3 regions of the Marinobacter sp. NSM genome follow, and region 3 is predicted to be linked to each of the others. Evidence: predicted binding sites of a transcription regulator. Region 3 holds the regulator's gene; each other region holds the start of a gene.
The links. Region 3 encodes LexA, which represses DNA repair genes until DNA is damaged. Its sites were predicted from a motif close to CTGTNTNNNNANACAG; they were not measured.
Positions count from the first base shown of each region.

Region 1 (4,157 bases), on a different contig from region 3:
GCATGGCAGTGCTGTGCCCTCGGCCGGTAGACTCCGGCGCACGTTTGTTTCTGGACATTGAAGGCAAATACATCAGCGAGTCGCGCATTGACGCCCGGGTGGTGTCATGCCAGCCGTTTCAGACCGGCTTCCGTGTTAGCCTTCAGTTCAGCTATTGCCTCGACAAGAAAGGATATTCCAGAGCGATCGATAATGCCCTTTCCCGGATTGAAGGTTTCTACAACCGGTTTGCCAGCTAATCAGATCAGGCCAGCATCCAGGCTGGCCGCTACGTACATGCCCAGTTCCTCGCACTGCTGTTCGAATTCATCCTTGTAATTTCCCCTGCATAGCAGGGGCTCCTGTATCCGTTTCCAGCGCAGGCCGGTGGTGATGCTGTCAATTGCACGGCGGGTGCCAGTGCCGTCGTGGCCAGCGCGGATGTAGTAGGCAAAGGGCAGGCCCTGGGTTTTCTCAAGGCAGGGGTAGTAGCTTCGGTCGAAGAAGTCTTTGAGGGCACCGGACATGTAGCCGAGGTTTTCGGTGGTGCCGAGGATGATGGCGTCGCAGGCGAGGATGTCTTCGGGGCCGGCGTCGAGTGGGGCTTTTACCACGACTTCTACGGCTTCGATGTCGGGGTGACGGGCGCCTTTTTCTGTGGCGTTCCGGAGTTTCAGGGTATTGGGGGATGGGGCGTGGGCTACTATCAACAACTGCTTTTTTATCGTCATAGTATTCCAACCTTATTCCTGCACCTAACTAACGTGCCAGGTCAGCACAGTGGGGAGCTTTTCCGGGAAACGCTACAAGCACATCCATGTGCGCTTCGCTCCGGCCATCCATGGCCTCCGAGATTCCCGGAAAAGCTCCCCACTGCGCCGCCCCCAACTTTACAGAGGGCGGTCCGAAAAAAGTTACAACAGCTCGCCGTTTGCTTCCACTGGCGCTTCTGCCGCTTCTTTCTTCACCGGCTTGGGCATCAGTTTGTCGCGAACCTTGGCTTCGATTTCGTTGGCGATGTCCATGTTCTCTTCCAGGAACTTGCAGGCGTTGGCTTTGCCCTGGCCGATCTTGTCGCCGTTATAAGCGTACCAGGCGCCGGATTTGTCGACAAAGCCTTCTTTAACGCCCATGTCCAGCACTTCGGCCATGTGGTAGATGCCCTTGCCGTACATGATCTGGAACTCGGCCTGCTTGAAGGGCGGAGATACCTTGTTCTTGACGACTTTTACGCGGGTCTCGTTACCAACCACTTCGTCGCCCTCTTTGACAGCGCCGATGCGGCGGATGTCCAAGCGTACGGAGGAGTAGAATTTCAGGGCGTTACCGCCGGTGGTGGTTTCCGGGCTGCCGAACATGACGCCGATTTTCATACGGATCTGGTTGATGAAGACCATCAGGCAGTTGGCGTGTTTGACGTTACCGGTCAGTTTACGCAGAGCCTGGGACATCAGGCGGGCCTGGAGGCCTACGTGGCTGTCGCCCATCTCGCCTTCGATTTCGGCTTTCGGTGTCAGTGCGGCAACGGAGTCGACGATGATCACGTCAATGGCGTTGGAGCGCACCAGCATGTCAGCGATTTCCAGGGCCTGTTCGCCGGTGTCTGGCTGGGACACCAGCAGGTCGTCTACGTTTACGCCCAGCTTTTCCGCGTAAATGGGGTCGAGCGCGTGCTCGGCGTCAATGAAGGCGCAGGTTTTTCCGGCCTTTTGGGCTTCCGCAATAACCTGCAGGGTCAGTGTGGTTTTACCGGAGCTTTCCGGGCCGTAGATTTCAACGATCCGGCCGTAAGGCAGACCGCCAATACCCAAGGCGACGTCCAGCCCGAGGGAACCGGTGGATACCGCAGGAATGGCTTCACGGGGCTGGTCGCCCATTTTCATCACGGCACCTTTACCGAACTGGCGCTCAATCTGGCCGAGTGCTGCGCTGAGTGCTTTCTTGCGATTGTCTTCCATTGGTACCTGACCCTCATTTTCCGGGGCCGCTGAGCCGCGATTGGGCCAACAGCAGCGAAATTCAAAGCGATGACACCGGAGGCATCCAGTGTTTTCCTGTATATTTGAACAGTATTAAAACATAAGCCTTCGCTGAGACCAACCCCTGCCCGGGTGAAAAACGTCACAGTGTTTTCAGAAACTCCGTAACCCCTTGCAGAACATACAAAACCGACTTGCGTCGCACCTGATCCCGGTCGCCGTCAAAGCACTGCAGGCTGGTTTCGATGCGGTCCGGGCCGGTGCCCCAGGCGAACCATACGGTGCCTACGGGCTTTTCATCACTGCCGCCACCCGGGCCGGCAATGCCGCTGATGGCCACGGCTATGTCCACATCCGCAGCGCGGATGGCGCCGGCGACCATCTGACGAACCACTGGCTCGCTTACCGCGCCATGTTCGGCGAGCACCGATTCTTCAACCCCCAGAATGGCCTGTTTCGCCTCGTTGCTGTAGGTCACCAGTCCGGCCATCAGGTACGCAGACGACCCCGCCCGGTCAGTCAGCACTTTGGCCACCCAGCCGCCGGTACAGCTTTCTGCAGTGGCGATGGTTTTACCGTGCTCGGCGAGCCAATCACCCAGCGTGTTTCCAGCACTCTCCAGTTGTTGGTCAGAGGCCTGCATAACAATCTCCCTGTGTCTGTTGCCAAACCCTTCGTTTCATCACGGGCATTATTTTCTTACAATCCCCGCTTTCACCCAACAGTACGATCAACCGGACAAGTCCATGTCAGCAGCCCAGACCGATCTTTCCAAGCACACCCCAATGATGCAGCAGTACCTGAAGATCAAGCGGGAACACCCGAACGAGCTGGTGTTTTACCGCATGGGTGATTTCTATGAGCTGTTCTACGACGACGCCAAGAAAGCGGCTGAACTGCTGGATATTACCCTGACCGCCCGGGGCCAGTCCGGCGGTAATCCGATCCCGATGGCGGGCGTGCCTTTCCACGCCGCTGAGGGGTACATTGCCCGCATGGTGCGCGCAGGTCAATCCATTGCCATTGCCGAACAGATTGGCGACCCGGCTACCAGTAAGGGGCCGGTTGATCGTCAGGTGGTGCGCGTGGTTACACCGGGCACCCTGAGTGATGAGGCGTTTCTGGAAGACCGGCGAGACAACCTGCTGGTGTCGATTTTCAGCTACAAGGAACAGTTCGGGTTCGCGTCGCTGGACATCTCCAGTGGCCGGTTTTCGGTTGCCGAGCTAGAGAGCCTGGAAGACCTTCAGGGGGAGCTGCAACGCCTTCGGCCGGCGGAGATTCTGATTAGCGAGGACTTTCCCTACGGCGAGGTGCTGGAGGGCTTCACCGGGATTCGTCGCCAGGGTCCCTGGCTGTTTGAGATGGATTCCGCCCGGCGGGTGATTACCCAGCAGCTGCAGGTTAAAGATCTGACCGGTTTTGGCTGTGAAGATCTGCACCTGGCAATCTGCGCCGCCGGCTGCCTGCTGCAGTACGCCCGGGAAACCCAGCGTACCGCCCTGCCCCACATTCGAAAGCTTACCCGTGAGCGGCGGGAAGATGCGGTGATCCTGGATGCCGCCAGCCGCCGCAACCTGGAAATAGACACCAACCTGATGGGTGGCCAGCAGTACACCCTGGCCTGGGTGATGGACCGCACAGCCACGGCCATGGGCGCCCGGGAACTGCGCCGTTGGCTGAACCGGCCACTCAGGAATGTCGAGGCAGTATGCCAGCGCCAGCAGGCGGTCTCGGCACTGCTCGACGGCTTTCATTACGAGCCCGTCCACGACTTGCTCAAGCAGGTGGGTGATATTGAGCGGATTCTGGCCCGTGTGGCGCTGCGTTCGGCACGCCCCCGGGATCTTGCACGCCTGCGTGACGCCTTCCAAACCCTGCCGGAGCTGCAGGAGGCTTTAAAGCCCGTCAACTCACATCACCTGGTAAAGCTGGCCACGGTCATCGGCGAATACCCGGAGCTGGCGGACTTGCTGGAGCGGGCCATCATCGAGAATCCGCCCGTAGTTATCCGGGATGGTGGCGTAATTCGTGAGGGGTTCGACGAAGAGCTGGACGAACTGCGCAATATCAGCGAGAACGCTGGCCAATACCTGCTGGATGTGGAAACCCGGGAGCGGGAACGTACCGGCATTTCCACCCTAAAAGTGGGCTACAACCGGGTGCACGGCTATTACATCGAGATCAGCCGCGCCCAGT
Region 1 is NZ_JBQTCK010000008.1:79,248-83,404, reverse strand. It holds gene ACTZWX_RS15895 (PilZ domain-containing protein) at 1-239, shown strand, start outside; gene ACTZWX_RS15890 (flavodoxin family protein) at 240-710, opposite strand; gene recA (recombinase RecA) at 894-1,937, opposite strand; gene pncC (nicotinamide-nucleotide amidase) at 2,101-2,601, opposite strand; gene mutS (DNA mismatch repair protein MutS) at 2,705-4,157, shown strand, end outside.
Region 1: the regulator LexA is predicted to act here: its motif matches at 2,034-2,049, upstream of recA (recombinase RecA).

Region 2 (4,157 bases), on a different contig from region 3:
CATCTTTCACGTCACCGGAAAGAACGGCCGCCTGGATGGCAGCACCCATGGCCACGGCTTCGTCCGGGTTCACATCTTTACGGGCTTCTTTGCCGAAGAACTCTTTAACCTTTTCCTGCACGAGCGGCATACGGGTCTGACCACCAACCAGGATAACCTCGTCGATTTCAGAAGCCTTCATGCCGGCGTCCTGCAGGGCCACTTTACAGGGCTCTAGGCTGCGATTAACCAGGTCTTCCACCAGGCTTTCCAGCTTGGCACGGGTCAGCTTCACGTTCATGTGCTTCGGCCCAGACGCATCTGCAGTGATGTATGGCAGGTTCACGTCTGTCTGCTGGCTGCTGGACAGCTCGATCTTCGCTTTCTCACCGGCTTCCTTCAGGCGCTGCATGGCCAGGGAATCGCCGCGCAGGTCGATGCCACTGTCTTTCTTGAACTGGTCTGCCAGGTACTCGATGACTTTCAGATCGAAGTCTTCACCACCCAGGAAGGTGTCACCGTTGGTGGCCAGAACCTCGAACTGATGCTCACCGTCGACATCCGCAATTTCAATAATGGAGAGGTCGAAAGTACCACCACCCAGATCGTATACAGCAACTGTGCGGTCACCGCTCTTCTTGTCCAGACCATAGGCCAGGGCAGCCGCGGTCGGCTCGTTGATGATACGCTTCACTTCCAGACCGGCGATCTTGCCCGCGTCTTTGGTGGCCTGACGCTGACTGTCGTTGAAGTAAGCCGGCACGGTGATAACTGCTTCCGTTACCTTCTCGCCCAGGTAGTCTTCTGCAGTCTTCTTCATTTTCTTCAGAACTTCTGCAGAGATCTGGGGCGGTGCCATCTTCTGGCCCTTCACTTCAACCCAGGCGTCGCCGTTGTCGGCCTTGGAGATTTTGTAAGGCACCATCTTGATGTCTTTCTGAACCACATCGTCCTCAAAACGACGACCGATCAGTCGCTTGATGGCGTAAAGGGTGTTATGGGGGTTGGTGACCGCCTGGCGCTTGGCGGACTGACCAACCAGGGTCTCGTTATCGTCGGTGTACGCGATAATGGAGGGAGTAGTACGATCACCCTCTGCGTTTTCAATAACCTTTACCTTGTCGCCATCCATGATGGCCACACAGGAGTTGGTCGTTCCCAGGTCGATACCAATAATCTTGCTCATCGAATCACTCCAAATCTTTCTGAATGCTGTCCCAGGGAGTTTTGCCCTGACTGTCGCTGTTTAATCGCTATATTGGCGCTTTAATCGGCTTTTCAAGCCTGCTCATCGATTTTTGGTGCATCTTCGGCCTTCGCCACAACCACCATGGCGGGACGAACCACGCGACCGTTCAGCAGGTAGCCCTTCTGCACCACGGCAACCACACTGTTCGGCTCGGCATCTGGCGCGGGCACCATAGACATCGCCTCGTGCTGTTGCGGATCGAACGGTTCACCCACCGGGTTCACCTGTTCAACGTTGAATTTCTTGAGCCCGTTCATGAACAGGCCCAAAGTCATTTCCACGCCTTCGCGAATAGAGCCAACCAGCTCACCGGCGTTTTCATGACCTTCAGTACTTTCCACTGCCTTTTCAAGGCTGTCTGCCACCGGAAGAAGCTCTTTCACAAACTTTTCCAGAGCGAACTTGTGGGCCTTTTCCACATCAATTTCGGCACGACGACGCACATTCTGCATCTCAGCCTGGGCTCTCAACGCCTGGTCCTGATATTCCTGCAACTGCGCCTTCAGCCGTTCCAGTTCGGAACCTTCTTCAGCACCGGCGGCTTCTGCTTCGCCCTGCTCTTCTGCGGCGTTTACTGCCTCGTTCAGCTCGTCTACTTGTTCGTTGCGCTTATCGTCAGCACTCATGACAACTCCTGATGACTTTCCCTGGGCCCGAGGGCCTGCGGCTAAATGAGCCCCGCCTTGCACAGGCAGGAAAATACGACTTTGCGAACGGATATGGGGCCCGCCCCTCAGGTTTCAACCTCAAACGATGCATTCTTTCAGATTTTCACGATTCGATTATTTGCAAACAGGAAAAACCCTGTATATATTCACAGCAACTGTATACATCAACAGTATCCAGACAATTTTCAGAGAGTCTCCAATCCTGAGCGGAGGTTATCGGCATGCTCACACAACTTACGGTCTCCAACTACGCCATCGCTGAACGGGTCGACCTGCATTTCAGCAAAGGCATGACGGCCCTGACCGGTGAAACCGGCGCCGGCAAATCCATTGTTCTGGATGCGCTCAGCCTGGCCATGGGCGGCCGAGCGGATGCCGGTGCCGTGCGCCACGGTGCAAAACGAGCCGATATCACCGCCAGCTTCGACATCTCACGTATTCCGATTGCCCGGCAATGGCTGGAAGAACACGAACTGGATGACAAAGACGACTGCATCCTGCGCCGGTCCATCAGCAAGGATGGTCGTTCAAAAGCGTTTATTAATGGCCAGCCCTGCCCACTCTCCCAGCTCAAGGATCTGGGCGGCCTGCTGATGGACATTCACAGCCAGCACCAACATCAGTCACTGCTGCAAAAAGACACTCATCGGAAGCTGCTGGACGAATTCTCCGGCGCCGAAGACCTGGCAGAGCAAACCCGGGATGCCTGGAAAGCCTGGCATAGAACCAGCCAGAAACTGGAACAGCGGCGCCAGAACGCCGACGAGGCGGAGGCAAAACTGCAACTGCTCCGGTACCAGGTGGAGGAGCTGGACCGGCTCGCACTGGGCGACGGCGAACAGGAAAACCTTGAACAGGAACAAGCGCAGCTGAGCCAGGCCGACGCGGTACTGCATAGCAGCCATCAGGCTGCCCTGCTGTGCACTGAGGACGAAACCAGTGCCGCCGATCTGGTGCGTCAGGCACTTCAGCAACTAGAGCAGCTGCCCGTGGAGGTGCCGGCACTGGCTGACACCATCCAGATGCTGACCGAAGCACAGATCCAGATTTCAGAAGCCGGGGACAACCTTCGGCACTTTGTTGAAGACTACGAAGCAGACCCCGCACGGCTGGCCGAAGTCGAGGAGCGCCTGAGCGCCATTTATCAAATGGCCCGAAAGCACCGCATCACACCGGAGGAATTGCCGGAACTGCACCAACGCCTGTCGAACGAACTGGCAGAGCTGGACGGCGGCGAAGGCAGCCTCGAGCAACTTGAGGCAGAGCAGCAATCCCTGCGCAAACGGTTTGATGAACTGGCCGGGCAACTAACGGCCAAACGGGAGCAGGCGGCGGCGGAACTGGATCAGCGCATTGCCCAGGAGCTTGCACAGCTGAGCATGCCGGCCGTCCAGTTTGTTACCAAACTGGGCCGTAACCACAATGATGAGCCGGCCCCACATGGAATGGAAGACGTCGAGTTCCTGGTCAGCGCCAATCCGGGGCAACCCGCACGTCCACTGGCCAAGGTTGCCTCGGGCGGCGAACTGTCCCGCATCAGCCTTGCCATTCAGGTGGTGGTCGCCCAGACCTCCACCACGCCCACACTGGTGTTTGATGAAGTGGATGTCGGTATTGGCGGCGGCACGGCCGAAGTGGTCGGGCGCTTGCTCAGGTCTCTGGGCAGCAATGGCCAGGTATTGTGCGTTACCCATTTGCCCCAGGTGGCAGCTCAGTGCCATCAGCACCTGTTCGTCAGCAAATTCACCGAACAGGACGCAACGTATTCACGCATTGAAACGCTGGATGACCAGGGAAGAATCGGCGAAGTGGCAAGAATGCTGGGCGGCGTAGACATGACAGAGCACACCATTGCCCACGCCCGGGAGATGTTCGTTAAGGGTCAGGCGACCCATCACTGAATCCCCCTCTCGATTCGGAGAGCTGTTGGGGCCGGCGCTTGCTGGCCCCTTTTTTTGACTTATTTCTTGGAAGAGCCCAACGGCTTAACGTAGAGGATCAGGCTGTGATCAACAATCTCATAGCCGTGCTCCCTGGCGATCTTCTGCTGGCGCTCTTCGATGATCTCATCCACAAACTCGATCACTTCTCCGGTTTGCGTGCATACCATGTGGTCATGGTGATCATCACCCGCCATTTCGAAGACGGCGTGGCCACCCTCAAAGTTATGGCGCAACACCAGGCCCGCGGCCTCGAACTGAGTCAGCACCCGGTAGACGGTTGCCAGCCCCACGTCATCTCCCTGATCCAGCAGCTTCTTG
Region 2 is NZ_JBQTCK010000003.1:201,939-206,095, forward strand. It holds gene dnaK (molecular chaperone DnaK) at 1-1,165, opposite strand, end outside; gene grpE (nucleotide exchange factor GrpE) at 1,258-1,854, opposite strand; gene recN (DNA repair protein RecN) at 2,118-3,797, shown strand; gene fur (ferric iron uptake transcriptional regulator) at 3,857-4,157, opposite strand, start outside.
Region 2: the regulator LexA is predicted to act here: its motif matches at 2,033-2,048, upstream of recN (DNA repair protein RecN).

Region 3 (4,157 bases):
ACGTTCTGGCACAACGACCCGCCATGAAAGACATTGATGAACTGGGCCCCACGGCATATACCCAGTACCGGGATGTCTATTTCCTCGGCTTGCTCAAGCAGCCTGAAGTCGGTTTCGTCCCGTTTCAGGTCGTATCTCGCGGTCACTTGTGGCTGTTTGCCATAGCGGTTGGGGTGTACGTGGGTGCCGCCAGAGAGCACCAGGCCATCGAGCAGGGAGACGTCCGTGCTGAATCCGGGGCGAATGTAGTGCGTGTGGGCGCCATGCAGCCGCAGGCCCAGATTGATCAGTCTGTGGGCGGTGCTGCGCCGGGCGGGGCCGCTGATGCCAATGGTGATCCCCGGCGATCCTGGTGCTTCTGAGATCTCAGACATAACCGCGCTGTTTAAGCCATTGTTCCGTGGTGTCATGCCATGAGCGGGTGAGATTGCGAAAACTGAATGTCTGGGCTTCGCGGAACAGTTCCCTGAGTTCTTTCAGGTGCTCTGGATGGCTTGCGATCTGCTCCAGTACCACCCAGTCGTTCCAGACCGTGGAAAAATGCCATCGGGGGTTGTCGATATCGCAATCGGGTAACCGGTAGTGGAGCGTCGGCCGGCTCTTGATTCTCGGGTCGTCCACATAGTCGTGCAACAGCTCTGAATCCAGATGTGCAAACAGTGGCAGAAGGTCCAAGGCCTTGTTCCGCGTCGGGTTGAAGTTCAGGTAGTCTTTCATCAGCGAGGCCTGGTCGGGAGCATAATCTTCCGCCATCAGCATGTCCGTGTAACGGCTGCTCCAGGGCTCGATGTAAGTGGTAAATTTTCGGCTTATGTCAATCTGATGCCGGGATTTGAGCCAGTCATAAAGTGCCGCGAAGGCCTGCAGGTAGGTGACAATGGTTGCGGGTTCCAGGTCCGGCAGTTCGGGATTGAGTTGCAGGCCGAAAGCAAAATAAATCGCTTCCCGGCTGCCTTCCGCGCCAAGTTCGCGCAGCTCGTCTACCAGTTCTTCGATCAGACCCAGTCTGGAAAAGGGCAGAGGTGGCCCGACAATCTCAAGAGGCACAATGCGTTCTGCGGCAAAATCGATGACATCCATGGCGTGGGTGCCCAGCTCGCGGATTGACTCGGGCAGGCGTTCGTCCGCCAGGTCAAGATCTTTCACAGGGTCAGAGTCCAGCTCAATGGTGAAGGTTCCGGCGTCAGTCTCCAGGCGGCTGACATAACGCGACTCCAGCTCCGGGCTGCCCTTGAGCAGGCGGGCGACATGTTCAACCAGTTCATCGTAGCCCAGTCCGGAGAGTTCGATCTCCACGCCAACTCTACGCTCTTCTCCTTGATGATTACGAAGCCGCTCCGGCATCGCACAACGCTCTGTCGAATTCATTGGCACCTTGCATCCATATAATTCACGGACTTAAACCATAACACACCGATATGCAGCGGCCCGATTACATGACAGAAAATTTCAATCGGGCTTTACACTGGATAAAACACTGTATATAGTCAAATCACTGTATATAAAACCAGGATGAAAAACCCGGAGTACATGCATGAAGCTGACCGCGCGACAGTCCCAGGTGCTGGATATCATCCGGCGGTACGTAGACGAAACCGGTTACCCGCCAACGCGGGCAGAAATCGCTGCCGAACTGGGGTTTCGCTCCGCCAATGCGGCAGAGGAGCACTTGCGGGCCCTGGCCAGGAAAGGCGCCATCGAAATGGTGCCTGGCGCCAGCCGGGGGATTCGACTGCCGGAAGTGGAGCAGGACCCGGGGTTACCGGTTGTCGGCCAGGTTGCGGCGGGTAGCCCGATTCTCGCCCAGGAACACATTGAAGAGCACTGTACTTTGCAACCGGAATTTTTCTCGCCATCCGCCGATTACCTGCTCCGGGTGCGCGGCATGAGCATGAAAGACATTGGCATTCTCGACGGTGATCTGCTCGCAGTACATCGCACTCAGGATGTTCATAACGGGCAGGTGGTTGTGGCCAGGGTTGGTGAAGAAGTGACGGTAAAGCGGTTTCGCAGGGACGGCTCAAAGGTCTGGTTGATTGCGGAGAACGAAGAGTTCGCCCCGATTGAAATTGATCTGGCTGAACAGGAGTTGTTTATCGAAGGTCTGGGTGTGGGCGTGATCCGCCGATCAGATTTGCATTGATAACCAGCAATAAGAAACGATTAGCGCAGGTAGGTGAGCAATGGAACAGTTAAGCTTCACTCAGAACATGGCGTTCCAGCCGGCGGCCATCATGCCCGCCCGCACGGTGTCTACAGGAAAAGCACGGGCCACAGCCCTTGACTCTTCGTCAGACGTCGGTCGGGGAACCAGGGATTTTGGCGGTAACGTGACGGAAATTATTCTTCCTGAAGGCCAGGTAGAGAATGTCCAGTTGCTGCTCCCTATGCTCACCCAGCTGAACCAGGAGAAGCGCTGGCTGGCCCTGATTGACCCGCCACAGTCCCTGGTTGGTAAGTGGCAGAAAATGCACGGTATTGTGGCCAGTGAGTTGCTGGTATTGCGCTCAACCAACGATTACTCCGCACAGCAGCTGGCAGAGCGGGCTTTGAGTGCTGGAACCTGTCATGCGGTGGTGCTCTGGACTAACAAGCTCGGGCGTTCAGCCTTTGAGTCCCTTCAAAAGGCTTCGGCGCAAGGTAGCAGCCACGGCGTGGTGCTGCGTCATCGGTAAAGGAGTTCAGTGGAGGGTGTATCGGGGCTGGGATTCGGCCAGATCATTGTCGTCATCGTCCCAGTCAATATCGTGTGCGATATTGCCAGCGGCCTCAATCCCTGCTGCAATCATCGCCTTGGCAATGCTCATGTCGCGGTCTTCCATCATTTCCCTCGCCTCCTGCGAGAAGGAAATGCGCACCAACGGTGCTGCGTCGTCATCAATGCGGCGCAAGGCGTAGTCGCCATTGGCAAGCTGTACGATTTCAAAAAACGATGGTGACATTCGTTCAACCTTTGTCTTGGTGTATTCGATTCGGTGCGGGAATTTAGCCAACAGGATGGGGCTACCACTCGCTGTGTTGTTCCTCAAGCCGTTTGGCCAGTTCAGTCATGGCCGCCAGAGTCTTTCTGAGTGTTGCGGCGGAACGGTCCGGGCCCTGTTCGACGGAAACCGCAATGATATTCTCTTTCGTAACATTCTTGCGTGTGGTCGGAGGCTGGCTCAAAGCTGATTCAACCTGGTCAAGATGGTTCCACCAGCTTCCTGATGTCTCCGCCAGTTCTCTTAAAAGCCGGGTCTCGTGTACCTCGTAAGGAAACAGCGCTTCCAGTTCCTCCAGTGTCTGTGGTTTTTCGGCTTTATGCTGATGGTATCGGGCAATCATGACCAGCAGCGTTTGCCTTGCCCGCAGCAGGAGCTCGGCGGAGCCCTGAGACAGCGCTTCCGTTTCCGCAGCGGAGCGCTTGGTGTCCGACTCAAGCCTGGCGAGTAAGGTGTTGGCCAGAAAAAGCTTTTGGGCTACCAGTGAGTACCATTGTGATGCCATCTACCACCCGCACTACGTGAGCGTTCAAGAGTCCAATCAGAACAACCGTCAGAGTATATCATTTTTGCGCGCAAATTTCTCCTCCCCTGGGCTCCCCGGAATAGCTGCATTTCACAAGAAACTACAAACAATCACTTGAAACGGTCGTTTGAAACTGGCACAAAGGCGCACAGATTGAACAAGCTTTGATCGTCTTATGGTCCATTATTGGAGGTAATGAGGATGCGGAACCGGATAATTGCTGCTATTGCAGCGGCGGTATTGGGGTGTTCAGGTCCTGTCTTGGCCAAGGTGTCGCCGGCCGAGGCCGAGCGTTTGAAGAATGATCTCACACCAGTGGGTGCAGAACGTGCGGGTAACGAGTCTGGCACTATTCCGGCATGGACTGGCGGGTTGGTTTCACCCCCGGCCAATTGGCGCGAAGGCACCGTAGAGATTAATCCGTTCCCGGAAGACGAAGCGCTGTACATTATCACCCGTGACAATCTGGACCAGTACCGGGACGTACTGTCGGACGGCCACATCCAGATGCTGGAGCAGTACGGCCCGGAATTTTTCATGCCGGTGTACCAGACCCGCCGAACAGCAGCGTTCCCCGAGCATGTCTTCGAGAAGTTTTACCAGAACGCTCTGACAGCTGAACTCCTGGATAACGGTAACGGTGTTCGAGA
Region 3 is NZ_JBQTCK010000001.1:14,543-18,699, forward strand. It holds gene ACTZWX_RS00055 (gamma-glutamyl-gamma-aminobutyrate hydrolase family protein) at 1-374, opposite strand, end outside; gene ACTZWX_RS00060 (amidoligase family protein) at 367-1,368, opposite strand; gene lexA (transcriptional repressor LexA) at 1,535-2,143, shown strand; gene ACTZWX_RS00070 (cell division inhibitor SulA) at 2,184-2,675, shown strand; gene ACTZWX_RS00075 (hypothetical protein) at 2,682-2,942, opposite strand; gene ACTZWX_RS00080 (DUF6586 family protein) at 3,004-3,486, opposite strand; gene ACTZWX_RS00085 (DUF1329 domain-containing protein) at 3,709-4,157, shown strand, end outside.